Regions from separate parts of the Priestia sp. BR_2 genome, predicted to be linked through region 3. Evidence: riboswitches for the same ligand, from Rfam matches in the RefSeq annotation. Region 3 holds a riboswitch; each other region holds the start of a gene.
The links. A riboswitch is a leader RNA that binds a small molecule or an ion and turns the genes downstream of it on or off. The one in region 3 is predicted to bind thiamine pyrophosphate.
Positions count from the first base shown of each region.

Region 1: another riboswitch for thiamine pyrophosphate. It lies ahead of RB298_RS24140 (ECF transporter S component); the one in region 3 lies ahead of RB298_RS28490 (YkoF family thiamine/hydroxymethylpyrimidine-binding protein).
Region 2: another riboswitch for thiamine pyrophosphate. It lies ahead of RB298_RS17100 (ABC transporter substrate-binding protein); the one in region 3 lies ahead of RB298_RS28490 (YkoF family thiamine/hydroxymethylpyrimidine-binding protein).

Region 1 covers NZ_JAVFHM010000294.1:90,037-100,355, forward strand. Annotated here, with positions in the region: gene RB298_RS24110 (aminotransferase class I/II-fold pyridoxal phosphate-dependent enzyme) at 132-1,430, opposite strand; gene RB298_RS24115 (pyridoxamine 5'-phosphate oxidase family protein) at 1,556-2,170, opposite strand; gene pdxR (MocR-like pyridoxine biosynthesis transcription factor PdxR) at 2,298-3,764, shown strand; gene RB298_RS24125 (helix-turn-helix domain-containing protein) at 3,824-4,609, shown strand; gene RB298_RS24130 (SDR family oxidoreductase) at 5,218-6,072, shown strand; gene asd (archaetidylserine decarboxylase) at 6,136-6,939, opposite strand; TPP riboswitch at 7,105-7,217, shown strand; gene RB298_RS24140 (ECF transporter S component) at 7,309-7,938, shown strand; gene RB298_RS24145 (ABC transporter ATP-binding protein) at 7,931-9,607, shown strand; gene RB298_RS24150 (energy-coupling factor transporter transmembrane component T family protein) at 9,604-10,319, shown strand, end outside.
Region 2 covers NZ_JAVFHM010000218.1:324,297-334,615, reverse strand. Annotated here, with positions in the region: gene RB298_RS17110 (ABC transporter permease) at 1-753, opposite strand, end outside; gene RB298_RS17105 (MTH1187 family thiamine-binding protein) at 750-1,043, opposite strand; gene RB298_RS17100 (ABC transporter substrate-binding protein) at 1,132-2,163, opposite strand; TPP riboswitch at 2,285-2,394, opposite strand; gene RB298_RS17095 (VOC family protein) at 2,570-2,953, opposite strand; gene RB298_RS17090 (diguanylate cyclase domain-containing protein) at 3,212-4,747, shown strand; gene RB298_RS17085 (EAL domain-containing protein) at 4,953-5,999, shown strand; gene RB298_RS17080 (glycoside hydrolase family 65 protein) at 6,232-8,535, opposite strand; gene pgmB (beta-phosphoglucomutase) at 8,626-9,276, opposite strand; gene RB298_RS17070 (LacI family DNA-binding transcriptional regulator) at 9,397-10,319, opposite strand, start outside.
Region 3 covers NZ_JAVFHM010000328.1:74,562-84,880, reverse strand. Annotated here, with positions in the region: gene RB298_RS28510 (methyl-accepting chemotaxis protein) at 13-1,263, opposite strand; gene RB298_RS28505 (class I SAM-dependent methyltransferase) at 1,447-2,169, opposite strand; gene RB298_RS28500 (nucleotidyltransferase domain-containing protein) at 2,313-3,011, shown strand; gene RB298_RS28495 (sporulation protein YjcZ) at 3,129-3,224, shown strand; gene RB298_RS28490 (YkoF family thiamine/hydroxymethylpyrimidine-binding protein) at 3,298-3,900, opposite strand; TPP riboswitch at 3,986-4,088, opposite strand; gene RB298_RS28485 (nitroreductase family protein) at 4,271-4,873, opposite strand; gene RB298_RS28480 (ABC transporter permease) at 5,396-6,349, shown strand; gene RB298_RS28475 (iron chelate uptake ABC transporter family permease subunit) at 6,339-7,286, shown strand; gene RB298_RS28470 (iron ABC transporter ATP-binding protein) at 7,283-8,041, shown strand; gene RB298_RS28465 (siderophore ABC transporter substrate-binding protein) at 8,247-9,218, shown strand; gene RB298_RS28460 (NAD-dependent succinate-semialdehyde dehydrogenase) at 9,405-10,319, shown strand, end outside.

The DNA of each region.
Region 1 (10,319 bases), on a different contig from region 3:
ATTGTATGTAGCTATTGGTCTATGTGTATGGGCGAGCGTTTAGATATGGCAGAAGAAAAAATAAAGACCGGGGAAAAGAATTCCCGGTCTTTATTTTACCTAAACGTTTATATATTCGGATGCATGGATCATCAAGCCTTCTGCAGATCCTGAATCCCTTTGTAGACCAGGTCGAACAGATCCTCCAAATACTCCTCGTCAATACAGGAGAAGGCGATCCGGAGGTCATGCTCGCCAAGGGCGATGGTTCCTACGCCATACTCATGAATGAGATGGGAGCGGAGCTCCTCGGCGTTTACCGTGTTCAGCTTAAGGCACATGAAGTAGCCGGAGTTGAACGGATAGTACTCCCAAACATCGCCATATTTGCCGCTGTCGAGGATGGACTTCACTTTGTTGGCTCGGCCCTTCATGATGACGAATTTCTCTTCCTTCTGCTCGTGGAATTCCGGCGATTTCAGCGCCTCCAGAACAAAGGTCTGCGAAGGGTGGGAGGCACTGGATATCGTTGCGCGGATAATGCCGAGCGTTTTCTGCTCCAGAGCGTCCAGCACGTCTTTGTCTTCAGCCGCATACGTAATGAAGCCGACCCGGAATCCCCATACGAATTCTTCCTTCGTAGCACCGTCGACTTTCACGGGAAGCACGCGAGGATGAAGGCCCGCCAGGCGTCCGAAGAGCGATTCCTTCAGAGAATCTTCAAAGAACAAGCCGAAATACGCATCATCCGTTACGACGACAACGTTCATGCCGGCCTCGGCAGCTTCCTGAATCGTGGACACGATGGCCGCACCTTCTTCCGCGCCGGGCGTGTAACCCGTCGGGTTGTTCGGGAAGTTCAGCAGAACGACGGCTTTGCCTTTATCCTTCTGGCTCAGCAGAGCCTGACGAAGTCCGTCGGCGTTAAATTTCATATCGTCCGTGAAGAGAGGATAGGTTACATGAATGCCATGGCGGCGAATGCCGAAGGTCAGTTCGTAATTTTCCCAGTTTTTGTCGGGATAAATGACGGCATCCCCTTCATCCACGAACAAATCGGCTACGATGCTAAGTCCATGCGTCAGCGCATTCGTGACGATCGGATTGCTGAAGCTCTTGCCTTCAAGCGAAGGATTCTCCTGAATCATCTTGTTCCGCCATACGGAGCGAAGCTCCGGCTTGCCGGCCGGAGGGGCATACGGGTACAGATCTTTCGGCTGGTATGCCGAAAGTTTGTCTTGGATGACGCCCAGATGCATCGGGATTCCGCCCTCGGTTGCAATGCCGATCGTAGCGTTATATTTTTTCGCATGGCTCGTCGCTTCCGCGGATTGGCTCAGGATGCCTTCCTTCGGGAAGTAGATTTCCCTGCCGAGTGTGGAGAGCATGTCGTACACATGCGGATTGCCAGCTTGCATTTTTCCATTCAATTGACCAACCAATGGGTTCATGAACTGATTCCTTCCTTCCGAATACTTTTGGTTAAGGTAAGAGCAGGTGACAAGTTGCCTTTACGTTTTCATTGCCTAACATTATACCACCTACCCCAGGAACCGTCACGGATAAATGTAATGCTTTAACGCGGTCCAGGGTGATACTTGCAAATCAGTCCTGCCGTCTCCTCGTCCCGATTCTTGCCGCGGCATTCCAGGCCTTCGACGACGGCTTGGAGCCGATCGGGCTTCAGGTTCTGGCCGAACTTGAACTTGGCGCTCATTCGCTGCGGAGTCAGCCGGATGACGGCTACCCCTTTCAGCCTGGAGGTGTAAGACCGGTCGTTCGCGTCGATGGCGCGGTATCCGCCTTCAGGCTGCAGCTTTTGCATCAGCGCCTCCATCGCAAGCGCCTTTTCCTCCAGATTGTCCACGATCACGGCCTCGCCGATAGCCGTTACGCTTTTGAAATAGGCCGTGGCCGGGCATGCCATCTCGGGGTCGGAGAAATAGGAAGGGATGAGGGCATACTCATCCGCAATGGTGAAGCATACGGCGGGCGTCCGGCGGAGATGGTCCATTTTCTCACCCATCCGGCTGCCGTGAAAATAGAACGCTCCGTTGACATAGGCAAAATTCAAAGGCGTTACACGCGGGATTCCCTCTTCATCGGCTGTTCCAAGGAAACCAAAGCTCATCCCGCGAAGGAAGTCCTCGATCTCTTGGGGATCCTCCATCGCAAATTCGTCTCTTCTCATGGTTACATGCTCCCCCTATCATTTTGAATAACAGCATACGATGTTCATTGACAAGGAAAAAGCGCCAATTTAGAGTAATTAGTATAGTCCAATTTGATCGTAATCCCAAAATAGAGGAGATATCGCCATGGAGCTTGGATTGCCGTTCGAGACCTATGTGGAACAATATCGATATAAATATTTGGCTCTGTACCACGCGATTCGCGCCGCGATTCATAGCGGCAAGCTGCCGGAAGGGACGAGGCTTCCCGCAACCCGCGAGCTGGCCAGGCTCTACGGGGTGTCCAGGGGATCGGCCGCGCAGTGTTATGACATGCTGATGGCCGAGGGCTATGTCGTATCCCGGCAGGGCAGCGGAACATACGTGGCCGAGGGAATAGCTGCCACGGCAGGCCAGCCGCCATTGGCCGAGCGGGCGCCGGCGCTCTCCGCTTGGGGGCAGCGACTGATGAGCCAAAGCGGGGAATATGTCTCGGCACAGCTGCTGCTAAAGGAGCCTCCCCCGGGTACGATCTCTTTCGCGAATGCGAGGATGCCCATGGAGGATTTCCCTTATTCGGAGTGGCGGAGCGCGTTATCCTATGCAGGCGGAAGCGGGGGAGCCGAGCTGCAGAACGGAGCGCCCCCGGAAGGGGATATCGAACTGCGCCGGGCGATAGCCGGACACCTTCGGTTCACGCGGGGCATACAGGCGGATCCCGAGCATATCGTGGTTTTCAGCGGTTCCATGCAGGGGCTTGTCCTGATGTTCCAGCTGTTGGTTGATCCCGGCGATCACGTGGTGATGGAGGATCCGGGTTATCAGGGAATCCACCGGGGCATAAGCTTGAGCGGAGGGATTCCGCTGCCGTCCCCTGTCGACGATGCCGGATTGATTCCGTGCGAATGGGATGCCGGCCTGCTTGTCGTAAGCCCCAGCCGTCAATACCCGACCGGCGCGGTGCTGCCGCTGGAGCGAAGAAGGGCGCTGCTGAATTGGGCGCGAAGCCGCCAGGCCTTTATTATCGAGGATGATTACGACAGCGAATTCCGCTGGGGCGGCAAGCCGATCGAACCTCTGAAAATGCTGGACGACGAGGGACGCGTCATCTTTGTCGGCTCATTCTCCAAAACGATGTTCACCGGCCTCCGCATCGGTTATGCCGTGCTTCCCCCGAGCCTGGTTCAGGCGGTCGTTCAGGCCAAGGCCCTGTACGAGCCGATCTCGCCAGCCGTATTGGAGCAGCGCGCCTTGGCCCGCTTTATTGTAAGGGGAGGTTACGGGAGGCATCTCAGAAGAATGACCCGGCTGTACGGCGCGCGGTATGAGGCGCTTCGCCATGGGATGGAAACCCATGCCTCGGGCTTGTTTCGCCTTCACCCCGGCGATGCCGGCCTGCACGTTTACGCGAACTGGCTGCGCTCCGCGGAAGAGTATGCCCTGTTCCAGGAGGCTGCCCGCAAGCGCGGCGTCATGTTTCGGGATGCGGCGGCCTATCATCGTACGCCCGGGCCGCCTGCCGCCTGCTTCGGCTTCTCGCATCTCGGCATCTCCAGCATCGAAGAAGGGGTTGCCCGGATGGCGCAGGCATGGCGGGACATGCAAAAAACATAAAAAACGGGTATGATGGGAAAGAGGTCAATTTTTGAATGAGATGAGGGGGTTATGACGAGATGCTGAATGCATCGCCGTCTTCGTTTATAATCATGCCTGCGCTTGCCAAAATCGTTTGCGAGCCGGGCTGGAAATGGCAAAAACGCGAAAGGCCCATGCAGAACTACGATTTGTTCTATGTATGGAGCGGCGAAGGCACGGTCGAGCTAAATGACGAGCCCTTTACCGTGGGAAAGGGAAGCTGCTTCCTGTTCCGACCCGGAGATCATACGAGCGCGACGCACAATCCGCAGAAGCCGCTCGTATTGACATATATCCATTTTGACGTGACCGACCCGGTCGAAGAGATTCCGGCATCTTATCGCAAGCTGACGGAAACGATGGATTTCGAATATTTGCTTGCACGCTATGTGCGTTTGTATCTGGACAAGCCCTATGGTTCACTGGAAGAGGGCCAGCTCATTCTGAAGCAGCTGATGATTCATTTGCTGCGCTCGGATCTGGATGCGCCGGTGGTCAAAAAAGCAAGCAATCAGCTGTCCGAGGCGATCCATGAAATCGCGAATTACGTCCGCCAGCACCCAGGGGTTCCCCATCGGGTCGAGGATTTGGCGGCCAGAGCGGGGTTGTCTCCCCGCTACTTCTCGATCAAGTTCAAGGAGCTGATCGGCACGCCGGTGCAATCCTATATCATTCAGATGCGGATCGAGCGGGCGCAGCATCTGCTGCTGCATCAAGGGATGAACGTAACGGAAGTGGCCGACGCGCTGGGTTATCGGGATATTTTCTTCTTCAGCCGACAATTTAAGCAGTATACGGGCAAGAGCCCATCCGAAATTCGGTGATTCCCCGCCCTTCCATAACTTACCTGCTTGGTGGAAGGGGCCTATGGGTTTCATAGCAAGCGATTTAGGGTAAAAACGACGTACAGTTTCATTTTAAGATATCAGAAAGTATAAATTCGAAGCAAGAGCCTTCCTGATATCGCAAGAAAAACTTCCGTTAAATGCGGTCTGTCTTCTATGCAAGTACGTCGATAGACGTTTTTCTTATGAAGGGGGGAGAGGGGAATGAGCCCAAGAAGACGGGTGCGTGGACGTTTCTTCAGTCGTGGCGGCTGCGGTATTTTCAGAAATCGCTTGCGCCGCATGAAGACAACGAATCCGAATCATCAGGACGTTTGGTTTTAAAGGACCTTGGCCTACATACGGGTGAATCCCGTTATCATATACGCATTTCGCTGGAAACACGCAAAAGGGAGCTGACAAGCTCCCTTTTTTATTGGGATTAATTTTATAGGTCAGGACTCGGACTGCATTGCAAACATTTGATATATTGGGAATATACATAAAACGCTTAAGAGCAAAGCTCGAAACAGATTAGGCATTTTGGATATAGGAAGGGTGACGCGTGTGAAGGAGAGAGTGGCATCGACGGAGCCGGCGGTGATCCGGTGGTAACGGCGGGAGCAGGGAAGGTTGCGCTGGTCACGGGCGCGTCAAGCGGGTTCGGACTGCTGATCAGTCTGGAGCTGGCAAAAGCAGGTTATGACGTGGCCGCGGGTCTTCGCAGACCTGAGGCGGCAGCAGAGCTGCTGGCTCAGGCTGAACAAGCAGAAGTTACCGGGCGTATTCACATCTTCCGACTGGATATATGTGCCGAGGAGCAGGTCAAGGCTGCTGCTTCGGCGCTGGAGCAGAAGTTCGGCCGCTTGGACGTGCTGGTGAACAACGCCGGCGAGGCGGTGGGCGGCATGGTGGAGGAAGTGCCGCTGGGGGGCTGGCGAAAGCAGATGGAGACGAATTTCTTCGGGACCGTATCGGTGACGCAGCATATGCTCCCGCTGCTGCGCAAGACCGGACGGTCCAAAATCGTTCTCATGAGCAGCATTAGCGGCAGGGTCGGCTTTCCGGGTTATGGTCCCTATGCGGCGTCCAAATTTGCGTTGGAGGGGTTCGGCGAGAGCCTGTCCATGGAGGTGATGCCCTTTGGCATCGATGTCGTGCTGGTCCAGCCCGGTGCCTACGGCACGCCGATCTGGAATAAGAGTTTTGGGGAGCTGGCGGTCAAGGAAGGATCACCCTACAGCGGTCTGCTGAAGGGCGTGCTGGACTATTCCGAGCGGACGGCCAGGGAAAGCGGAGATCCGCAGGAGGTAGCCCGTCTTGTGGCAAGCATATCGTCCATGACCAAACCGAAGTTCCGCTATACGCTGCCCCGAGGCACGCGGCTGACCGCGCGGATCAAGGGACTGCTGCCGGATCGGCTGTTTCAGCGGATCATTTACCGGCTGCTGAGCAGGCGGTAATCCTTCATCCGTCGAATGTTTCATGGACTTAACTTATAGCGCATGCTTGGAAGGTGAAAGGAATTACCCTTTTCGGGCTGTGGAAGGGTGCAGCAAACCGAGCAGTTCTCCCATCTTCACCTTGGAGCCCGGTTCCAAGTCACCGCGGGGTGTAAATGTGCCGTTCTCCGTCAAGAGCACGACGGTAGAGCCGAATTCAAAGTACGCAAGTTCGTCGCCAATGTCGTATTTCTTCACGCTCTCGTCGGCATAACGGATGCTGCTTACGTTCATGGCTCCGACCTTCACGACCGCAACTTCGCCGAATTCATGGGCAATATAGGTAATGAGGCGCTCGTTGCGGCTGAGCACGTTTCGGATATGGGTCATCGCAAAATCGTTCACGGGGTATACCCGGCCCTTCAAATGCTCGCTTTCCGCTTGAATGCCGGTTACCGGGGAATGTATGCGATGATAGTCGGTTGGGCTTAAATACAATACGAATGCATAACCGTTGATATAATTCTCCATTCTCGGTGACTTGGCGAGCAGCTCGCTCAGGGTATAATCCTGTCCCTTGACGCTGAGGATGGTGCCGGCGTTGACGGCGCACATCGCCGAAATCGTGGCATCGACGGGGCTTACCATGGCATCGGCGGTGTCGTCTATGGCGCGCAGGCCTATTTTTAACCGGCGGGAAAAGAATTCGTTCAACGAACGGTATTCGTGGATCTCCTTCTCCGCTTCATGCGCCGGGATTTGGTAGATTCGTATAAATGCAGGTATTAGATGACGGCTCAGCCGGCTGTGGGAACAATGCCCCATGATGCGGGACAGCCACTTGCGGGAGGACAGCTCGGTCATCAGACGCAGCAATTGTTTAGCCATGTCATTCTCCTTTGTGCATAGGTGTCGGCAATAAAACGTTGGTGGAAAAGCCAATCACTCTGATATTGACATAGAATGAGCCGGAAATCAATAAATAGCCATTTTTGAAAAAAGGTTCTTGCTAATTGGGGAACGAATGTGTATTTTAAGATTAACATGAAACCGAATAGGGAATACGGGGGCTTGAGTGAATCAGGCTGAGATTGCAGCTGCTATCCGCTGTTGACCGTTAATCTGAACTGGGTAATGCCAGCGTAGAGAATATCCGACCCTGCCTACATAGGGCCTATTTTTCCGTCTGCGCGTTTTTCCAGACGGTTTTTTGTTGTGTTTATACAAAAATATCGGTGGAGAGGGGAATGTGTTGTTATGGGAACGTCAGTGCAGGAAAAATTGGGGGTACAGCCTAGAAAAGGGCTGCGTTTAAGCGATATTTTGGTGACGGTGCTGGTATCGCTGGTGCTTGGCGTCATTTATCATTTCTGGGGATCGGTTTACAATCTGCTGAAACCGCTGTTCTTCGAAGCGGATGAACTGTTATACGGCATGTGGTTCGCAGCGGCCACGCTCGCTTACCTGCTGATCCGCAAGCCGGGAGTGGCCATCATCGCGGAGGTGGCGGCGGCCCACGTGGAAGTGCTGTTCGGGAGCGGCTGGGGACTGACGCTGCTGCTGTACGGTCTCATTCAAGGGCTGGGCGCGGAATTGGTATTCGCGGCGTTCCGTTACCGGAGCACCTCGGCGTGGACGGTGGCGATTGCCGGGGCCGGCGCGGCGGTCGGCTCGATGGTGATGGACTTCTATTACAGTTATACCGATGATCTTCAGACCTGGATGTTCCTCGCCAAGTATGGCATGCGGATTCTCAGCGGCGCCGTCATTGCCGGCTTGCTCATGCTGCTGCTGGCCAAAGCGTTGGACCGTACGGGCGTCACATCCCTGCTGCGCCCTGCGTCCAAGAAGGATTATGAAGCACTGGATGATCCGCGCCATGTCTAAAACCGCCGCCCGCTTGGTTTCGTCTTCAACCGCCGAGGCGGTTACGGAGCAGGCCGTGCATGTGGAGGGATTGCGCCTGAAGTATCCGGGCGAGGAGCGTTTGATGTTTAAGGACTTGTCCTTCTCGGCTGCCCGCGGGGAAAAGGTGCTGCTGCTCGGTCCGAGCGGCTGCGGCAAATCCACGCTGCTTCAGGTGCTTAGCGGGATGATTCCCCGCGCCACGGAGGTGCCGATGAAATGCGAAGCCCAGCTGGTGCCTCGCTCTTGGGGATATGTATTCCAAGATCCGGATACCCAGTTCTGCATGCCGTACGTGGATGAAGAGCTGGCCTTCGTGCTGGAGAACCTCAGCGTTCCCCGCGACGAGATGAAGGAGCGAATGCAAGCCGTCCTGCATGAGGTTGGGCTTGACCTTCAGGAGCTGCATATGCCGATCGGTCATCTGTCGCAGGGGATGAAGCAGAGGCTTGCGCTGGCTTCGGCCCTTCTGCTGGAGCCGGAGGTGCTGTTCCTCGATGAGCCGTCCGCCCTGCTCGACCCGGAAGGCAGGGAGCAAATCTGGTCAGCGGTGAAGGCCGTATCGGAAGGGCGTACGCTGATTATCGTGGAGCACCGGATTGAAGAAATGGCCCAATACGTGGACCGCGTGGTGCTGTTCACCCCGGATGGCGCCATTCTGGGCGATGGTCCGCCGGCAGCGATATTCGCCGAATATGCGAGCGAGCTTCAGGCGTATGGCATCTGGTATCCCGGCGTTTGGGAGGATTATGCGGAGTCTCGGGCAGGACGGGAGCTGTTTGCTCCGGTAGACGCGCCAGGCGATGAGCTGGGAAGTCTCATGCCTGAGGCAGACTCATCGTATGCCCACCTTGGGGAGCCTGTCATTCGGTTAGATGATTTCCGGGGATTGCGATGGGAGAAACCGGTCGTCTCTCTTCCTTCGGCTGAGGTATATCCCGGAGATTTCATTGCGGTGATCGGGCCCAACGGCGCAGGCAAAAGCTCGTTGCTGCTCAGTTTGATGGGGCTCCTGCGCGCCGAAGGGACCTATGTGCTCTGCGGGGAGGAGGTCATCCAGGGCAAGCGCAGGAAAGTGCGGAAGAAGAGAGAGCGGCAGCTGCGCCAAATCGGATTCGTGTTTCAGAATCCGGAGCTTCAGTTTCTGACGGAACGTATCGGCGATGAGGTGATGTACTCGCTGCTGGTGGACCATATGCCGCCGGAAGAAGCGAAGGCACGGGCCGACCGCTGCATGGAACGCTTTGGGCTGGACGGCATGGATAACAGGCACCCGTACCAGCTGTCGACAGGCCAGAAGCGCCGGCTGAGCGTTGCCACGGCCATGGCAAGGCAGCCGGCCGTCCTGCTCCTGGATGAACCGACCTTCGGACAGGATGCGCGGAACACGTTCGCGATTCTGGAGATGTGCGAACGGCTGCGCCGCTCCGGAACCGCCATTCTCATGGTGACCCATGAAATGGAGATCGCGCAGCGGGCGGCCACGCACATCTGGGAGATTCGGGAAGGGCGGTTGACGTCAAGTTTGCCTTCCCCGCGCTGGTGTAGCGGGACGGAATCCGGACGGGAGACGGGCAATGCGAATCACGCCGATGCGTCGCGGGATACGCTGGCTGCATCCGGTCATCTCCATACGGGGGTGAATGCATGAATATATGGAATCCTGTGCGGATCACTTGGCTGCACCGGGCGGATCCGGTGGTGAAGCTGGGACTGATCTGTGCGCTGTTTTTTATGACGGTGCTGACCCATGATCTTGATTTCGTCATGTATCAGGCCTTTATCTTTATGATTTGCCTCGTGGTGCTCAGCGGGGTGAAGCCGTGGAAGATGCTGCTGTTTTTCATTCCGTTCCTGCTTGCCTTCATATCGTCCGCCTCTTCCATGATGCTGTTCGGTAAGGGGGAGACGATCTGGTGGGAATGGGGATTGTTCCGGGTATCGGAAGAAAGCTTCTATCGGGGACTGCATCTGGGCTTTAAGGGGATTGCCTTTGCGTCAGAAGGGCTGCTGCTCGTGACGACAACGTCCTCGGTGGATTTGTTCTACAGCCTGATGCAGAAGCTGAGGCTGGCGCCGAAGTATGCGTACAGCTTCATGGCCTCGATCCGGCTGCTGCCGATGGTCTGGGAGGAATATGTGATCCGCCGCCAGGCTTTGAAGGTACGGGGAGTCCGCCCGATTCGGGGAGTTCGCGGCATGGTGAACCGTGCAGGCATGTATGTGGTGCCGCTGCTGGCGCAAAGCATCCGCCGGGCACACCGGGTGGCTGCTGCGATGGAGGCGAAGCAATTTGACGGGGACCGGGCGAAGGCCCGAACGTATTATTACCCGTCACGATATTCCCGCTACGATCTTCTGGT
Region 2 (10,319 bases), on a different contig from region 3:
TTTTCGATTCCAGCGGATCAGGCGCTTCTCCAGCAGGGTGATCAGCAGCACCATCAGCAGGCTGAGCAGGACGATGATCAGAATGGCAACAAACACCCGGTCCGTGCGGTAGCCGGATTTTTGCAGCATCATATAGTAGCCGATGCCCCGGTCCGAGCCGATCCATTCCCCGATCACCGCACCCATGACCGAATAGGTGGCCGCGATGCGGATCCCGGAGAAGATGGAGGGGAGCGCATGCGGCAGCTCCAGCTTGGTGAAGATCTGCCATGAAGTGGCTCCCGCCATCTGCATGTAATTCATCATGGTTCGGTCGGTACGCGCCAGTCCGTCCAGGGCGGCAACGGCTACGGGGAAGAAGCAGACCAGGGTAATCACGATAACCTTGGGCAGCATGCCGAAGCCGAACCAAATCATGAGGAGCGGGGCGAGAGCGATCGTCGGCACGTTCTGGCTAAGGATAAGAAGCGGATAAAGGGCTGTTTTGAGAAAAGGCACCAGATGCAGGGCCAACGAGATGACAAGGCCGATCGCCGTACCGATCATAAATCCGACCAGGGTTAATTGCAGCGTGGCCAGCGTATGCTGAAATAGGCCGGAGGCGCCGGTGGCGGCTTCATGCCCGATGGCCGTCGGCGCCGGCAAAATATACGGCTCTATATCGAATACCGATACCGCGGCCTGCCATACCGTCAAAAAGAAAAGGACCGCTGCAGCGGGCGGCCAAACGGTGCTCCACCAGCCTTTTCTCATGGACGGTATTTCTCAGTCAGCTTATCCATGCTGATGCCGCCCGGATGGTGCGCGATTTTGACCTGGGATATGACGCTGGGACTTCCCGCTTTCACCAGCGCCTCATGCATGCGCTCAACGATTTTCAGCAGCTCGGAAAGCTCTCCTTCCAAGGTGGTTTCGAGCGCATGGACCTCGTATTTCACGCCCGACTCCTGAATGACCCGAATCGCTTCATCCACATAAGGAATGCTGTCGCCTCCATCCGGCGTTCTGGGTATCACTTGTATGCTCAAGAGGGTGTTTGCCATCTAAACTCATCCTTTCATGCAAGCTATATTGTAATGGAAGAGAGGCAGCCTGCCGGACAGGCCGTCTCTCTTCCAAATTAAATGCATCCTATGGTTTCTCCGGTAAAAATTCATTGGTGAAGGCGCTGTCCGCATCAAGCTCCTTCTCGAGCAGCTTGCGTTCAAACATCCAGTCTGCATACCCCGACCATACTTCGGCTTTCTGCTCGCCCCAGCGGGCAGCATCATCCTGATAGCGGGGACTCAGCCATTTCTGGCTGGCATGAACCAGCTCGGCATCCAGCTCGGGAACGGCCTTCGTCAGCAGGGCAGCCGCATCCTCAGGATGTTGAATCGCATAGTCGTATCCTTTTGAGGTCGCCCGCATGAATGCTTTGACAAGCTCCGGGTCCTCCTGGATCAGCTTCTCGTTCGTTACGATCACCGGCGTGTAATAGTCAAGCTGCTCGGAGTAGTCCTTCACATAGATCATGTCAAGCGGCTCGTTCCGGAGCTCGGCTTCGATACCGGTCCAGGCATAGAAGATCCAGGCAAAATCAATATCGCGTTTGACGGCCGTAAAATAATCGGCATCGCCCATGTTAACCATATTTACTTTGCTGACATCGGCACCGTCGATCTCCATGATGGATTTCATGACGGCTTCCTCAACAGGCGAGCCCCAGCCGCCGTAGGATTTCCCTTCAAAATCGCCAGCCTTGACGATCCCCTTGTCCTTGGGGGCGGCAAAGCCGGATGTATTATGCTGAATAATCGCCGCAATGGAGACAAGCGGCAGGCCTTGGGTTCTGGCAAGCGTGACGCCTTCCTGGTAGCTGATGCCAAACGGCACCTTGCCGGATGCGACCAGCGTATCCGTTCCGCCGGCCCCCGGCTGGACGATCTGGACGTTAAGCCCTTCTTCCTCATAATACCCGAGCTCCTTGGCTGCATACAGTCCGGTGTGGTTTGTGTTGGCCGACCAATCGAGCATCAGCTGTACGTCGCGGAGCTTTTCGGCCGCCTGGCCGTCTGCGCCTTCGGTACCTGTATTTTCGTTCTGTCCGCCTGTACCGCATCCCGCCGCAACCATCAGCAGGGCGCAAGCGAGAAGCAGCGCCATCCATTTTCCCTTCTTCATCTTGTCTTCTCTCCTTTGAATTCTCTTTCTCTTTCTATGACCTCGTTAACTCCACAAAAAAAGCGCCCTGAATGATATCAGGACGCATGACGGCGTAAGTGTATACCACGGCAAATCATAGCTGCCGCAAACATGGACTTCCTACGCTGGCATTACCCAGATCAGGTGTAAGGGTCAGTATCATCGGATACACTCTCAGCCGGCCAATTTCCAGCTCCCCCGGGATTTATGAAGTTTCGGACGTTACATCCGTTATTATAGTCCTAACGCAAAGACCTGTCTAGTTCGGAAGGGGATGCGAACGAGGCAGGTCTTCGTATTGGACATGGCTTGTGCGGTTGGAAGAATGAACCCCGTTAACCATTCACGGGATGAAGCATTTTGATAGGATCCTGTTCGCCAGCGGTTAGCGCTGGAAGAACTCAATCCATTCTCCTTCGGGACCGTGGACGAAGAAATAGCGGTACCCGTTCGGAAGCGTTACGATTTCCTCGTCAAGATGAGGTACGGCCAGTCCCTGTACGCGCACATATTCCGCTTCGATGTTATCGGTGCTGACGGCGAAATGATGGACGGTGCCTTCTGCGGGAAGCGTGTCGCTGTAACCCTGGATAAGCTCGACTTCCGTTTCGTCGCTGCCGTTAAATCCGAGGAATGCCAGCTGGATGACGCCATTGGTATGGGTAAGGCGATCCTTCAGTTCAAGTCCGACGACGGTTGTGTAAAAAGCAATCGTGGCTTCAAGGTCCCGGACGACAATGCCGACATGATCCAATCGTTTCTGTGACAAGGCTAAACACCCTTTCCGATTCATATGAGATATGACTGAAATATTATCATATAATTCCTATACGTCAAGTGGGTCTTGAGGACGGAAAGCTTTTGGAGCGCGATGGTTTAATAGAGTAGAATCGATGGTCTTTCTTTCATTTCCTCATCTTTACTTTTAGGTGGGTAAAAAGTATCATGAGAACTATAACTATTAATTCAAAAGACCTAACAAACAAGCATTGAAGAAAGCTTGCCTTTTGGCCGAGGAGGAATGCTTATGAGTCCAACTCCAGCAGATCATCTGTGGATTCGACTCGCCATCATATATGCATTCATTCAGATAATGACCGTTCTGTGGATGCCTGATGCTTTATTGCTTCAGCGTGTTCTAGTCATTATGGCTGCCGCTGCCGCTTCCGTCTATTTACTACGGATCAGTAGGCATTACGAGCCGCATCTTCGAAGGTTTTGGCTTATCGCAAGTGCCGGGCTGATGGCGGATGCCTCGGCTCGAATCATCGATGCTTGTTATTTTTGGCTGGGGAAAGAGAGCGCTTCCCGTACAATTTCGACTCAATTATTCTGGGGATTCGAAATCATCCTGTTTGCAGGTGCCCTCATTTATTTGTTCCGGCACGTACAAGGTTCGTTTCGGGGAGTGCGGTTTATGCTGGATATCGTGATCGTTGGCATAACGGTCATGACGGTAGGCTGGGAATATTTCATCAAGCCCGAGCTTAACGGTTTGGCGAATGAAGCCTTATGGGGAAAGCTGTGGGTGGACATGCTGTACCCGCTGTGCGCAACGGTGCTTATTTTCTTCACCTTGGTGTTGTATTTTAACACAGGGCAGTTAAGGAAACGGGCAGTCTTCCTGATGTGCCTCGGCGGGAGCATGTACATTGCCGCCGATGTTCTGCATATGTATCTCGTCGATTATAAGGGTGTTGAAGTTCGTTCATACCTGTACCCACTGTATACGTTATCGGTATTCATCATTGGTTTGGCAGGAGGGCGGTCAGCTCCCGATGCCCGAAATCAATCGTTGGATGAGAGGGAGCCCCGTTCGTTCGGAAATCTGATCGTAAGATATCTGCTTCCCTACAGCGTGCTTGGCGGGATGTTTGCCCTTATGGTGCAGCGGTTCGGAGGGTGGAACGGGCTTTTTACCGGCTTATCCCTGTGCGTCATCCTGATTCTGATCAGGCAGATCCTGATCCAGTTCGAGAATGACCGCTTGTTTGACCAGCTGCATCAAAGCTTGATGCAGAGCGAGACCTTGGCGCATCGCGACGATCTTACGGGACTCTATAACCGCCGCTACTTTAACGCAAGGCTGTCGAGCTCGCTGCAGGAGGCGGACCGTGCGGGTTCCCGCGTAGGGCTTCTATATATGGATATGAACCGTTTTAAACGAGTGAATGACCGCTACGGCCATCGTGCCGGCGATTTGCTGATTCGCAAGGTCGCGACCCGTCTTCAAACCCTTGAATCCAAAGGCGTTCTGGTTTCCCGTTTAGGAGGGGACGAATTTACGGTAGTGATTCATCCGGCCGGCGAGGATCAGGAACTGATCTGGATGGCGGAAGAGATCTGGACGATGCTGAGCGAGCCGTATGAGCTGGAAGGGCATGAGGTCCGAACCACGCCGAGCATCGGCATCGCGGTCTATCCGGATCATGCCAGGAACGACCAAGAGCTGATCGGTCGCGCGGATGCAGCGATGTATGCGGCCAAAGAGCGAAACGCCCGCTGGCATTTCGATGTGGAACGAACGATGCTGCTGCAGCTGTTGGATCAAAAAGTCGAATAGACAAAAGATTCGGATATCGACAATGTGTTGTTAAGAGCAATATAAGTCGATTATTGTAGAATTTAGCGCAATCATTGCACGAATCTTGCGCATTTCTCGCAAAATAGGTCATAACTTCGATATAAAATCCATAAAATGCAAAGAAATCATATTCAAAATGCCGATAAGAAGCATAGTGAGAGCTAGCTTGCCAAGGAGGACGAACATGATTTGCGACAATTGCAGCACCTTTGAACCGATTGAGGACCAGGGGACCATTCATATGAAGCCTGCAAGTGGTGAGCTTATTCAATTGCTGGCAGTGAACGGCTACGCGGTACAAGAGAACAATGAGGGTTGTGCTGTGAACTACAAGGTACGAGCGGACCTGATCTCCATCATCGAGTGTCTGCAACCCCTTCCGCTGAAGATTCGTCAAGAGCTGTCCTTCTGTGTTACCCGTGGAGGAGCTCCGCAAATCCGGCATTCGTGGATCCCTATGCAGAAGTTCGAACTGCAGATGGAGCATTATGATATGGTGAATGTCATTTTACATAAGCAGTTTACGAGCTACATGCAGCCCATCGTGGATCCAAACGAGCAGATCGTGGCCTATGAATTTCTCCTTCGACCGGTAGAGTGGGGACTCCGGTTCCAGCCGTACGAGCTGTTTGAGACAGCCCGAAAAACCGGACTGCATTCATTCCTGGACCAGGCGGCACGCACCAGTGCGATTGAGACCAGTGCCGAGTGGCTTCCGATCGGCGTGAAGCGGTTCGTGAATTTCCTGCCGTCCTCGATATACGATGCGCAGATGTGTCTGAGCCACACCTTCAATACGATCGACAGGCTCCATCTGGATCCGAGGGATTTCGTATTCGAGGTGGTGGAAACCGAGAAGATCGACGATGTGAAGCATTTGCAGTCGATATTCGAGGTATATCGAAGCCACGGCATCTCGGTAGCCATGGATGACGTCGGCGCAGGTTATTCCACATTGGAGCAGATGATTAAGCTTAAGCCGGATTATGTGAAGATCGACCGGAGTCTTATCGACCATTGCGATCGAAATCCCGCCCAGCAGAAGCAGCTCGAAATGATCACGAACATGGCTCATGATTTCGGGGCCATGGTGCTTGCAGAAGGCATCGAGAGACGGGAGGAGTTTCATTTTTGCCGAGATATCGGGATCGAGCTTTCGCAGGGGTATTTGTTTGGGAAGCCAGCCGAGCGCCCTCCGCGTGATCCTCATACTCAACTGATCTATTCATAACATACATAATCGGCATTTCCCCCGCACGGAGGCGCAAAGCGATGGCATTTATCTGATCCCGGCTTATGGCTGAAGCCGAACCTGCAGATGATGCCAGACATGGACGAAGACGGGTTCTTCAAGAATGAGCCATGATGTAGAGGAGCCCGTTTTCTGTAAAAACAAGAGCCCTGGAAGATTTTCCAGGGCTCTTGTTTTTGTATGGGCCGGCGCATTGAAGCTCCAGTGCCTTTTATCTTGCAGCCGTTACCTCTCCAAATCCGCTGATGGCGTATTCCTTGCCGCTCACGTTCAGGACGGCGGGCGTATCCGTTTCGTTCACGATGAGGGTTTCATGGCCTTTGACGTTAACCTTCAGGCGGGAGCCGCGGAACATCACCTTGAAGGAGAAGGAGGACCAATGCCCCGGAATGAACGGGTTCAGATGCAATACGCCGTCCTTCACGCGCAGGCCGCCGAAGCCATGCACAACCGACATCCAGGTTCCCGCCATGCTGGTCGTATGACAGCCGTCCTCGGTATCGTTGTTGTAGTTGTCCAGATCCAGGCGGGCTGTACGAAGGTACATCTCGTACGCCTTTTCCTGGTACCCGAGCTCGCACGCGAGAATGGAGTGTACGCATGGCGAGAGGGAGGACTCGTGTACCGTGAACGGTTCATAGAAGTCGAAGTTGCGTTTTTTCGTAGCCAGGTCGTACCGGTCGCCAAGGAAGAACAATCCTTGCAGCACGTCGGCCTGCTTGATGTACACCGAACGCAGAATGCGGTCCCAGGACCAATTCTGGTTCAGCGGCAGGTGGGCAGGGTCCAATTCCTTCACCGGAACCAGCTCCTTGTTAAGGAAACCGTCCTGCTGCAGGAAGACGCCGAGTTCCTCGTCTACCGGGTAGTACATTTTGCTGATGATATCCTGCCATTTGGCCGTTTCGGCATCCTGCAGGGCAAGCTTCGCCGTAAGCTCGGCATAGCGGGAATTCTCATTCTCTTTCAAATACTCCAGCACGTCGATCGTGTATTCCATCGTCCAGCTGGCAATGCGGTTGGTATACCAGTTGTTGTTGACGTTGTTCTCGTACTCGTTCGGGCCGGTAACGCCCAGCATCATATACTGGTCCTTCGCCGGCACGTAATTCACGCGCTCCTCCCAGAAACGGGAGATTTCCACGAGCACTTCCAGACCGTATTGGCCGAGGTAAGAGAAGTCGCCGGTATAATTGACATAGTTATAGATGGCATAGGCAATCGCGCCGTTACGGTGGATTTCTTCAAACGTAATCTCCCACTCGTTATGGCATTCCTCGCCGTTCATCGTCACCATAGGATAGAGCGCCCCTTTGGTGAAGCCGAGCTTTCTGGCATTTTCCTTCGCCTTTTCCAGGTGCTTATAACGATAGATCAGCAGGTTGCGCGAGATGCTGGCATCGGCGGTGCTCAGATAGAACGGCAGGCAATAAGCCTCGGTATCCCAGTAGGTGCTGCCGCCGTATTTTTCCCCGGTAAAGCCCTTAGGCCCGATGTTCAGGCGGTCGTCTTCGCCGCTGTAGGTTTGGTTCAGCTGAAAAATGTTAAAGCGGATCGCTTGCTGGGCCGCCACATCGCCTTCGATGACGATATCGCTTTCCTTCCATTTGTCGCCCCAGGCATCTGCCTGCTCCTTCAGCAGCTGTTCAAATCCGGTCTCCACCGCCGGTTCCAGCACGGCACGCGCAGCATCCACCAACTCGCCGAATCCATGATTGCGGGAAGTGACGTTGGCCACGTATTTATAGATGGTAACGGCTTCGCCTTCGGATACGGGGACGCTTACGCGGTTCGCGGCATATTTCTCTTTCTCGATCAGCTCGGCTTGAAGATCCAGCTTCACCCCGTTCTTAACAAGGTAATAAGACATAACGGAGGTAACATGGAAATCGAGCTTTTTGGTTTTTACGGTCAATGCGGCCGAGCCTTGCGCGGCTTCCTTGAATACCTCGAGCCAGAACTTCTCGTCATAGTTGGAGTCTTTGTTCTTCACATCGCCATCGAGATAAGGCGTAACCGTAAGCTCTCCAGCGAAATTAAGCGGCGTTACGGCATACCGGATGGCACCGATCTCGTGGCGTACAATGCTGACAAAGCGAACCGCCTCGATCTGGAGCTCCTTGCCGTCTTCCATGACAGCGGTGAAGCGGCGGGAGAGGAAGCCTTCCTTCATATTCAGCTCGCGCACAAAATCCTTCACCGTGCATTTGGCCAAATCCAGCGGCGTGCCGTCGATTTCAATGCCGATGCCGATCCAGTTGGTGCTGTTCAGCACTTTGGCGAAGTATTCAGGATAACCGTTCTTCCACCAGCCTACGCGTGTTTTATCCGGATAATACACCCCGGCCATGTAACTGCCCTGCAGGGAGGAACCGCTGTAGGACTCCTCAAAGTTGGCGCGTTGGCCCATGAATCCGTTACCGATACTGAAGATACTCTCTGAAATTTCATGCGTGTGAGGATCAAAGCCCTCTTCAATAATTGACCATTCATCAAGCTTTAAATATTGTTTCACAATCATCGGCTCCTTTAGGTTTAGGAAAAATGGTTGCATATCTATATGGGATGATGCTGCTGAATGCTGTAAACGCATGTGCTCACACGTTTATAACTCCAGCAGTCGGTCCACCGTTAACTCTTCCAGGGAAGGAAGGACGAGGTTGGCGCGCCCCAAGGTTTCGGGCGAACCGATGCCGACGCTGCGCATTCCCGCCCGGATGGCGGCTTCGATTCCGGCCTCGGCATCCTCGAATACGACACAGGCGTCAGGGGCGGCGCCAAGCTCGCGAGCTCCCAGCGTAAATACCTCGGGATCCGGCTTTGCTTGGCTGGTCTTCGTTCCATCGATGATGGCGTCGAAGTAAGGCGTCAGGCCGGTATTGTTCAGGATCAGCATCGCGTTCTTGCTGGCGGAGCCCAGCGCAACCTTGATGCCGCGGTCTTTCAAGGCTTGGATAAATTCGAGGGCTCCAGGCAAAATCTCGGATTCGTCCATATTGGAAATATACTCGACATACCAAGCATTCTTCTTCTCGGCCAGCGCCAGCTTTGCGTCTTCATCCAGCGATACTCCGCCAACCTCAAGCAGAATATCGAGGGAAGCCATGCGGCTTACTCCCTTCAGGCGTTCGTTGTCCTGCTCCGTGAATTCAAACCCGAGCTCTCCGGCAAGACGCTTCCAGGCAATGTAGTGATACTTGGCGGTATCCACGAGCACACCGTCCAGATCGAATAAACAAGCGGATAGGGTTGACATGATCATCCTCCTTAAGGAATTAGTGCAAACGTTTGAACCAAGCTGCAAAAATAAAGGAAGCACCAGGATGCTTCTTTATTTTGAAGTACTTCTTGCTATGCTCCGCAAATTCGTCGACACTCAAGATTTCGGCGGCGAAAACATCGAGGATTCGCGGATCATCAATCGATGCGGAATAATATAGCGGTGCGGCAGGATCGTGTTGTCATCGTTGCGAATCGTCTGGATCAACGCCTGCGAGGCGGTATAACCCAGATTATAGATGCCGATGTCAACGCTGCTCAGCGGCGGGGTCGATAGTTCGGTCAATGAGATGTTGTTGAAACTGATGATCGAAACGTCCTGGGGAACTTTATACCCCAGCTCGTGCAGTCCGCGAACCACGCCGAAAGAGACAATGTCGTCGACAATGACAAGCGCCGTCGGTCGCTCGGGCAGGTTCATGAAGAAGGACATGGCGCGATAGCCGCTCTCCTGCAGGAACTCGCCTTCGACAATCCATTCTTTTCTCATTTCAAGGCCTGCATCGGCGAGTGCCTTTCCGTAGCCCTTCATCCGGTCCTGGGATACGATCAGGTTTGGCGGCCCGCTGACAAAACCGATCCGCTGATGCCCAAGCGAGATCAAATGCTTGGTTGCATCATAGGCTGCCTGCACATTATCGGTATCGACCGATAACAGGTCAGGATATTTCTCGCTCCGGCCGACAAGCACGAACGGGTAGTTGTTCGATTTCAGAAAATCAACGACCTGGTCGTCCTGCCTGGAGTAAAGCAAGATGGCGCCGTCGACGCGGCGGCCGTTAAGAAGGCGGGATACGGCTTCGACTTCCTCTTTCTCGTTGCCGCCCGAACTGAGAACGACATCGTATCCGGAACGGTTCGCTTGGGTGACGATACCGCGGATCAGCTCCATGAAGAATAAGTTGAGGAACAATTCCTCCGCGGGTTTCGGCAGAATGACGCATATGCTTTCTGTCGTTTTGGAAACAAGGCTCTTGGCCATAATATTGGGATGGTAGCCCATTTCCTCCATGATCTCTT
Region 3 (10,319 bases):
CTGCTTCGCTGCTTAAAATTTGAAAATATTGATGGTTTTCTGCAGCCGGAAAACGGCGTTATTCATCGCTTCCGCTTCTTCAGCCATCTTCTGGATCGACGAGATGCCTTCGTTCATGGAGGCCGACACTTGCTCCGTTCCGGCAGCGGATTGCTGCGTGATCGCGGATATATTCTGAATCGCGGAAGAAATGCTCTGCGCGCTATCCAGCATGGACTGGCTTTCCTTGGAGAAAGCGGCGATCTGTTCCGAAATATACTGCACGCTGTTTACGATCTCCATAAACACAAGCTCTGCTTCGCGGATCATTTCGGTCTGCTGCCTGACGACCTCCTCATTGATTTTGATGTTTTGGGACGCGTGTTTGATGTCCGATTCGATGCTCCGAACGAGATTGAATACTTCCCGGGTTGAAGACGTAGATTCTTCGGCCAGTTTACGCACCTCCTGGGCGACAACGGCAAAGCCTGCGCCATGCTCGCCAGCTCTGGCCGCTTCGATGGATGCGTTCAGGGACAACAGGTTGGTCTGATCGGCAAGCTCTGAGATCGTCTCCGTAATCTTCGTGATTCCCCTGGCGCTTTGGGCTAACGCATCGATGGATTCTGAAACCTTGGCTGTCGCTTCAATGTTTCGCTGCATCCCTGCTGACTGTTTGGCTACCGAATCCCTTCCTTGTTCAACCAGTCCCAGCGTTTCGATCGAGCGGGTATTCATTTCCTGAGTCGAATGCGTATAATTGCTGACCTTCTCTTCGATCTCACGGATGGAATGCGTCATTTCGGATACGTCTTCCGAAATTTCGTTGGCGCCGACGGCCAGCTCGTTGGAGGAAAGGGAGACTTGATTCATCACTTGAATAAGCTCCTGGTTTTTAATCGAGATGCTTGAGCTTGACGTCATCACCTGACGGGTGATATCCGAGGTTTCCTGCAATATTTTGCGAAGCTTGTCCACCATGCTGTTGAAGGTTCTGCTCAGATCGTTCATGCCTCCCACCTCCTCCACCTGGAAGGTGAAGTCGCCTTTGGCGATTTTGGCGGAAACGCTGGAGATTTCCGCGAAGGAGTTCGTAAGCGTTTTCTCAATGAGGCGAGAAAGAGGAAAAGTAAGCCCGGTTAGTACCACGACGATGACCACGCCAATGATTGCTTTACCCATCAGAATAAACGCAAGCAGCATGGGTACCGCAAACAAAGCGGCAATGAGATAACAGGCTGCGGTGATTTTTTGAGACATAGGGAGTCTGTTGAACCATGCCATAAGAATGAGTCCTCCTCAACAACATAGGATATATTTACCATGATTATAGCATCGACGGGCTAAACTAGATATAACGAATTGACAAAAAGTGTTGAATTAGGTCGAAAGAACTGAATGTGATGGGAGTGAGGGGAAGCATAGCCATATGCAGATCCCCTCTTGATGCATAGAGATGAAGCCGGATTATTTCACCGCACGAAATAAGACGGAAGCGAGATAATCCGTATTATCCAGAATCATGCGGTCATGCTTGAACAGCGTTTCCCAGAGCGCAGCATCGAACAGGAGTCCTTTATCGCGCTGCTCAAACGCATCCAGATGACGGGTTTGCTCTTCCTTTAATTGCTCGTTGAAGTGGTTGTACTCCAAAAATTCAGCCTGCTTAAAACCGCAAGACAAAAGGGACCCCGCCCATTCTTCCCTCATCATCAGATTAGGAATGCCGAAGAATTCGAGCAGCTCCTTAAGCTTCGGCTCCGGCATCGGCTTATCCAGCAGCAGTTCCCTGTCCAGCAGGACGCCTCCGCGATCCAGAACGCGGTAATATTCGGGCAGCGATTTCGAGGTATCCGTAAATACGGTGACGGACTCGGCCATGATCAGATCAAACCGGTTGTCTTCGAAAGGCAGCGCGCATACATCCGCCTGCAGGAACTCCACGTCCATACCCATGGCTTCGGCTCTTGCGCGGGCTTTTTTGATCATATTTTCGTTCAGGTCAATGGCGGTCACTTGATAACCCATCTCCGAAAGATGACAGGCGGTTCTGCCGGTTCCGCACCCTACCTCCAAAATGCGGCTGCCCGGTTGAATGGGATAATTCTTCAGCATTCTGAGGGTTGCCTCGAATCCTCCCGGGTGGGCACTGCCCATGCCTAATCTGGAGAGCATGTGAATGTAATTCATCTCATCTATCCCTTCTTCCTTATCGTCAATGCGGGTAATCGTTTATTTACCATATGATTCAGGTACGTTTGGGGTTTTCGTTGAATTTAATATTTTGAGCCCTTTTTTGTGGCGGATGAGAGAATTACTGGAGGAAAACGGCCATGAGACTGGAACCGACGGAGGCAGCGATACGCGTCATGCAACGAAATTATCCCGACTGCTTGCTTGCCGTACTTGGCGGCAGCGCGAGCAGTGGTGAATATAATGAACAATCCGATCTGGACATCATCGTCATTGAACGGGACGGATATGACTTCAGCAGGAAGACGATCGAGGCGCATGGCTGGATCGCGGAAATATTCATATTGTCTTTATCCTCCTATCGCGAATATTTCGACGAGGGAGTGCTGGCGGCGAATCCGTCTTTGCAGCGGATGGTCGCCGAAGGTACGGTGCTGCGTTCGTTGCCTGAGGGAGAAGAGGTGCGGGCGGATGCCCGGAATGATTTGAATTACGGCCCCATGCCCTTGTCGTCGAGCGATATTGCCGAATACCGCTACATCCTGACCGAGTTTTTGCTGGACTTGACAAGTCCCCGCAGGGAAGGCGAAAAATGGTTTACTGTACACAAAATAGCGTCGACTCTATGCGAATTCGTGCTGAGGGCAAACCGGGAGTGGACGGGTGAAGGGAAGATGCTGTTTCGTTTATTCAACCGCTATAGCCCAGCTATGGGGGATCGACTGGAGGCAGCGCTTCTGGCGATTTATCGGGAGGACGATCCTGCGGACCTTATTGCAGTGACGGAGGAAGCGCTCAGCCCGTACGGAGGCAGGCTGCTGGTCGGTTATGAGGAATAAATAAGCCCTGCATAAAAAAAGAGGGGGGTACATTAGCCGTGACGCTCGCCCGCCATAAGCAATAAGATAATAACGTGATTAACTCACGTCATTCTTTTAAATCCAGGAGGGATCTTCATGAGCGGAGCATACGGCGGCGCATGGGGCAATTCAGTAGGAACTATATTGGTTCTCTTTATCCTGCTCGTAATCATCTTGAGTGCTTGGATTTAAACACCGTCAATATTCTTGCCTGCAATTGATAAAGGCCCGGCGCGTGCCGGGCCTTTATCTGTTGGAAAGGACCTTAAGCTTTGGCTTTGGGGGATGGGCTGTGGGCCGAAACCACCGCAGTCATGACCAGATGGCTGCTGTCGGATTGAATCGCATGTTGGAACGCGTCTTCGAGTGATCCGAACACCCGGGACAACGCTCCGTCCAATCGGCTGGCGTAATGTACGCTTCCACCGAATGTGCCCGCTGCCTTCGCACGATCCACTTCTGCGTAAATGACATCCATGTAATTGGCGCTACCCATCGGGTAAAGCGCGAATTGGCAGGCCGTTTCGATATCGGCGCGTTCCCCGATATCGTGGTTTAAGCGGGTCGAATCCTCATTCATATACGCATCGGCATCCGTATCGCCTGGGCAGCCGATAGAATAAGTACCGTTAAACACCGTGTGCACGCCGCTAGCCGCGGCATAAGCGAATATTGCTCTCGTCACATCAAACACATGCTCCGCACGTCCGCGAATACAAGTGCTTACATCATCCGTTTGGATCCAGACCTTTTCCGAATCCACGGAACGAAGCGCTTCCGTGATCACTTCAACGAACCGATCCGTCATGGGAAATACCGAGAACCGGCAACCCACGATCCGGCTGGTTCCGCAAACAAGCTCATTCATAAATTTTTTTCCTCCCCATTGTATAAGTCCACGCAAAAAAACCGCACCCCATGAAGAAGTGCAGTTATGCCTACGCAAAGAAATAAACATAAATGCTACACTTCCCCACGCTAGTATGATCTAGATCGGGTGATAAGGGTTAACGGCGGTCCGCCGTCTCTCAGCACATGGCACCCCTAGTACAGCCAAACATCAAATATGCAGTTGGTATCAAGCCGGCTCCAAGAACTTCCGAAGATCAGAAGGCGAAAGGCCTGCTTCCTGTGTTATTGTATCGTTTTGCCGGCAGGTTTTCAATGGCAGGGCACCATAAAAAAGCCGCCTATTCCAATCCTCAGGGCTTGGGTAGGCGGCTTAGGCCGGCTATGGCTTACTTGTATACCTTCACGCGATCTTCAAGCGGCGCAAATTCTTTTTCGCCCGGATCTGCAACCGGTTTGCCGAAAGGCATTTGAGCGATCAGCTTCCAGTTTTCCGGAATGTTCCATTCGGACTTCACTTTCTCGTCGATCAACGGGTTGTAATGCTGGAGGGATGCGCCCAGGCCTTCTGCCTCGAGGGACGTCCATACCACGAATTGCAGCATGCCGTTGGATTGGTTCGACCAAACAGGGAAATTGTCGGCATACAGCGCGAACTTTTGCTGCAGGTCGGCAACTACGTTATTGTCCTCGAAGAAGAGAACAGTGCCGTATCCAGCACGGAATGCACCCATTTTTTCAGCTGTGGATTTGAAAGCCTCTTCGTCTCCGACAACCTCTTTCAGAATGCCTTCGGTCAGGTTCCACAGTTTGTCATGCTGTTCGCCAAGCAGTACAACGACGCGTGCGCTTTGGGAGTTGAAAGAAGACGGAGTATATTTAACGGCTTCATTAACAATCTCCTGGATGCGTTCGTCGGAAATGACCGGGTCTTTGCTGATGGCATAATGGGAACGGCGATGCTTAAGTGCTGCTGAAAAATCTTTAGACATTGAAAAAAACCTCCTGATGTAATCATGTTTGCATAAGCCTGATAACAAAGATGTCCTTTAATTCAAGCAAATATGCATGTTGAGTTGAATTGCTGTCGTTGAATTATCATTCCACATTAACTTACGTTTAGTTAGAAATAATAATTATGTTAGCATATTAATATAACTTAGAGGGATTGTCAACGCTTCGAAGGAAAGTTAATTTATATTTTTTATACCCGGTTACTGAGAATTAAATCAGCTTCTACATACGTATGTATTTTGGGAACCGCGAATCCAAGCGGCTCAGCCTCGGTGATATAAAGTTTATCTCTGCGAAACTCCATATTATGAACAAATCATGAACAAATGATACTTGGATGAACAAATTAAATGATTTTGATTCTCAATTATACTTGTCGACTGAGAATGAGAATGATATAATCCATATCAGAACGCAATTGATAATCAATCTCAATGAGAATGGTTGGGGAATTGCTGACTGCCGGAGTTTCGACAGACATACGCATAGAAGGAAGAACCATGAAGATTAGATACTTATTCGCAGCCGTTGTGGTACTCTCCATAATCTCGTTATTTATTGGAGTTAAAGATATCTCGCCACTGGAACTGTTCTCGATGACAGAACAACAACAGCATATTATGCTTGTAAGCCGGATTCCACGGCTTGTCAGCCTCATCTTGGCTGGAGTCAGCATGAGTATCTGCGGATTGATCATGCAGCAGCTCAGCCGCAACAAGTTCGTATCGCCGACGACCGCGGGCACTATGGACTCCGCCAGATTGGGGATCTTGGTTGCCATGCTCGTCTTTACGACAAGCGGCCCGCTTATCAAAATGCTCGTGGCATTCGTATTCGCACTGGCAGGAACCTTTATCTTCATGAAGATACTGGATCGGATCAAGTTCAAGGACGCGATCTTCATCCCGCTGGTAGGGCTTATGTTCGGTAATATCGTCAGCTCGGTCGCGACCTTCTTTGCCTACAAATATGATCTTATACAGAATATGTCGGCTTGGCTGCAGGGCGATTTCTCCATGATCATGAAGGGCCAATATGAAATGCTGTATCTCAGTATCCCGCTTGTGATTCTGGCTTACCTGTTTGCCAACAAGTTTACGGTAGCCGGAATGGGAGAGGAATTCGCAACCAACCTGGGACTTCATTATCGGCGAGTCGTGAACCTGGGATTGGTCATCGTTGCGCTGGTTACGGCTTCCGTTGTGCTGACCGTCGGCGTGATTCCGTTCCTTGGTCTGATCATACCTAATATTGTTAGTCTGTACTTAGGGGACCACTTGAAAAAAAGCCTTTCGCATACCGCGCTGCTGGGGGCCGGGTTCGTACTGTTCTGTGACATCCTTGGCCGGATCATCATTTATCCCTATGAAATTCCGATTAGTCTGACCGTGGGCGTACTCGGAAGCGGTATATTCATTTTCTTACTGATGAGGAGAAAGGCTTATGACTTATAAAGCCAAACTCGGCCTGTTGGCCGCGGCGGCAATCATCCTGGTGGCAGTCTTTCTGTTCATTGATCTTGGCGGCAATTGGGATTACGCCCTTCCAAGACGAATCAAGAAGGTTCTTGCCATTATTCTGACCGGCGGGGCGATCGCTCTGTCTACCACGGTGTTTCAAACGGTCACGAATAACCGGATACTGACGCCAAGCGTGATGGGATTGGATTCCTTGTATATCCTGATCCAGACGACCGTGATCTTTGTCTTCGGCTCCTTCACGCTGTATAAACTGGGCAGCAATGTTAACTTTTTGATCAATGTCGGCGCGATGATCCTGTTCGCCGGGATCCTATATAAGATTTTGTTTCAGAGGGAAGGAAACAATATTTACTTCCTGCTGCTGATCGGCATGATATTTGGAACCCTGTTCTCCAGCATGTCTTCCTTTATGGAAGTGCTGATCGATCCGAACGAGTTCCAGTACGTGTCCGACAAGATGTTTGCCAGCTTCAACAATGTGAAGACCGAGCTTCTCATCCTGTCCGTCATTGTCGTTGCGCTGACCCTGCTGTATTTTGCCCGGTTTGCCAAGTACTTGAACGTGCTGTCGCTGGGTCGTGATCAGGCGATCAACCTTGGCGTAAACTATGATTACGTTGTGAAGAGGCTTCTGATCGTTGTCGCGGTTCTCATTTCGGTGGCCACCGCATTGGTAGGACCGATCACGTTCCTTGGACTGCTTGTGGTCAACGTCGCTTATGAATTCATGAAAACATACCGGCATTCACACTTAATCACGGCGTCCATTCTGATTAGCATTATCGCCTTGGTGGGCGGTCAACTGGTGGTAGAGCGGGTGTTTACGTTCTCTACTACGCTAAGCGTCATCATCAACTTCATCGGCGGCGTTTACTTCATATACCTGCTACTAAAGGAGAGTAAAGCATGATCCAGGTTACGAACGTATCGAAAGTCTATGGCGGCAAAAAGGTCGTTGATAACGTGTCGGTTACGATCCCGAAAGGTCAAATTACGTCCTTTATCGGCCCGAACGGCGCCGGTAAGAGTACTTTGCTGTCCATGATAAGCAGACTAACGGGCAAGGACAGCGGTCAAATTACGGTGGACGGCAAAGAGGTCAGCCAATGGAAAAGCGGGGACCTGGCGAAGAAGGTTTCGATTCTGAAGCAATCGAACCATATCAGCCTCCGCCTGACGGTGCGCGAGCTTGTATCCTTCGGGCGTTTTCCATACTCCCAAGGCCGATTGAACGCGGAAGACGAGAAATTCGTGGATGAAGCCATCTCCTATATGGAGCTTGAGGATATGCAGCATAAATATCTTCATCAGCTCAGCGGCGGTCAGACCCAGCGTGCTTATATCGCGATGGTCATCGCCCAGAACACGGAGTATATCCTGCTGGATGAACCTCTGAACAATCTGGACATGAAACACTCCGTACAGATTATGAAGATTCTCCGAAAGCTTGTCGCCGACCTGAACAAAACGATCGTGATCGTGATTCATGACATCAACTTCGCTTCCTTCTATTCGGATTACATCGTGGCATTGAAGGACGGAGCGATTGAAAGCGAAGGGAAAACCGAGAACATCATTCAGAGCAATGTTCTTCGGGGCATCTACGACATGGACATCGAGATCGAAGAGATTAACGACAATCGGGTGTGCGTATACTACGGTTAATCGATAAGCGGGATTCGAAAATATGATATGGACTCCGGGAGATGCTGATGAAGCGTGCGAGCTTCACTCCCTGCACAAGGACTAGGCCGCCTTGGTCAAAGGACGGCATAGTTTCCTCTGTTCAAATTGAATTACATATTCAACCATAAATTCAAATATATGTTGAATCATAAAGATTTTAAATATTAAAAATGGGGTGTTAGGAATGAAAAAATGGTTGGCTTTATTTATGGTAGCAATGTTCACGCTTGTGCTCGCGGCTTGTGGGCAGGACGCTAAAACTAGCGGTGCGGGTGGAGGCGACGCTGCGGGAGAAACGCCGCCTTCGTCCGAAGAAATCACGATTACCCATAAGCTGGGCGAAACGCCTGTCAAGAAAAATCCTTCCCGCGTCGTCGTATTCGATTTTGGCATTCTGGATTCCGTGGATAAATTGGGCGTTGAGGTATTGGGCGTTCCGCAAGCGAATATCCCGGCATACCTGTCCAAATTCGAAGACAAGAAATATGAGAATGTGGGCAGCCTGAAAGAGCCTGACTTTGAGAAAATCAACAGCATCGATCCGGATCTGATCATTATTTCCGGCAGACAGCAGGATGCATACGAGGAACTCAGCAAAATTGCCCCGACGATCTTCCTGGGCGTGGACACAAGCAAATACATGGAATCCTTCAAAGAGAACATGAATACGCTGGGTCAAATCTTCGGTAAAGAAGCCGAAGTTGAAAAAGAGCTTGCCACGATCGACGAAAACATCAAGGCTTTGAATGAGAAAGCTACTGCAACCGGCAAGAAAGCCCTGATCATTCTGGCGAACGAAGGCAAAATCAGCGCATACGGCCCAGGCTCCCGTTTCGGCATTCTGCATGACGTGTTCGGTTTCGGTGCCGTCGATCCTAACATTGAAGTGAGTACGCATGGTAAAGATATTTCCAATGAATACATCGTTGAGATGAACCCGGATTATCTCTTTGTTGTGGACCGCGGTGCAGCGGTAGCCACGGGTGAAGGAGAATCAGGCGCCAAAGCGGTTGTCGAGAACGAACTTGTCAACACAACCAATGCCGCGAAAGAGGGCAACATCGTGTATTTGAACCCTGACTTCTGGTATCTGTCCGGCGGCGGATTGACATCCGTATCCGAAATGATCACGGAAGTAGACGCAGCCGTTAAATAGACGGACGCTAAGCTATGAATATGGAAGCACTGGAGTTTCTTGACGAAGCTCCGGTGTTTTATTTTTTTGCATTAGGGTAAGTGGATATCGGATAATAGGCTGACAGACCCTAACGTTAAATAGATGTTAGTTAATCATGATATCGAATAATCGCAGCTTAGAAGAATCGATTAGGAGGTCATTCTTATGTTTCAAAATCAAATCTATATCGCGGGAAAATGGATTCAGACCGAGGAGCAGATGGATGTATATAACCCGGCGGACGGCACGGTTATCGGTACCGTATCCAAAGGCGGAAAGAAGGAAGCCCGGCTTGCCGTCGATGCGGCCGCCGATGCTTTTCCGGCATGGTCCCGCAGAACGGCGAACGAGCGGGGAGAGCTGCTGCGCCGCTGGCATGAGCTGATCGCGGAACATACGGACGAATTGGCAAGGATTATGACCACGGAGCAGGGGAAACCGCTGAAGGAAGCGGCGGGCGAAATTCAATATGCCAACAGTTTCGTGGCATGGTACGCGGAAGAAGGCAAGCGAATCTACGGCGAGACCATCCCCGGATCATCCAGCCGCCAGCGCATCATTGTAACGAAGCAGCCTGTTGGCGTCGTTGCCGCCATCACGCCATGGAATTTCCCGGCCTCCATGATTACACGTAAGGTAGCGCCGGCCTTGGCGGCGGGGTGCACCGTGGTGATCAAACCCTCCGGCGAGACGCCGTTCACGGCGATCAAGCTGGTGGAGCTAGCGGATCAAGCCGGCATTCCAGCCGGGGTCATTAACATCGTAACCGGGTCTTCAAGCGACATTTCCGGCGTGTGGCAAGAGGACTGCCGGGTTAGAAAGCTGTCTTTTACGGGATCCACCGAAGTAGGGAAACAGCTGATGGCCGGCGCGTCGGCCAACGTCAAGAAAATATCGCTGGAGCTTGGCGGCCATGCCCCGTTTATCGTGACCGATCAGGCGAACCTGGATCAAGCGGCTGCGGGATTGATTTCTTCCAAGTTCCGCAACGGGGGACAGACCTGCGTATGTGCCAACCGGGTTTATGTTCAGGCAGGGATCGCGGAGAAATTCGCTGCGAAGTTTACTGAGCTTGTCAAG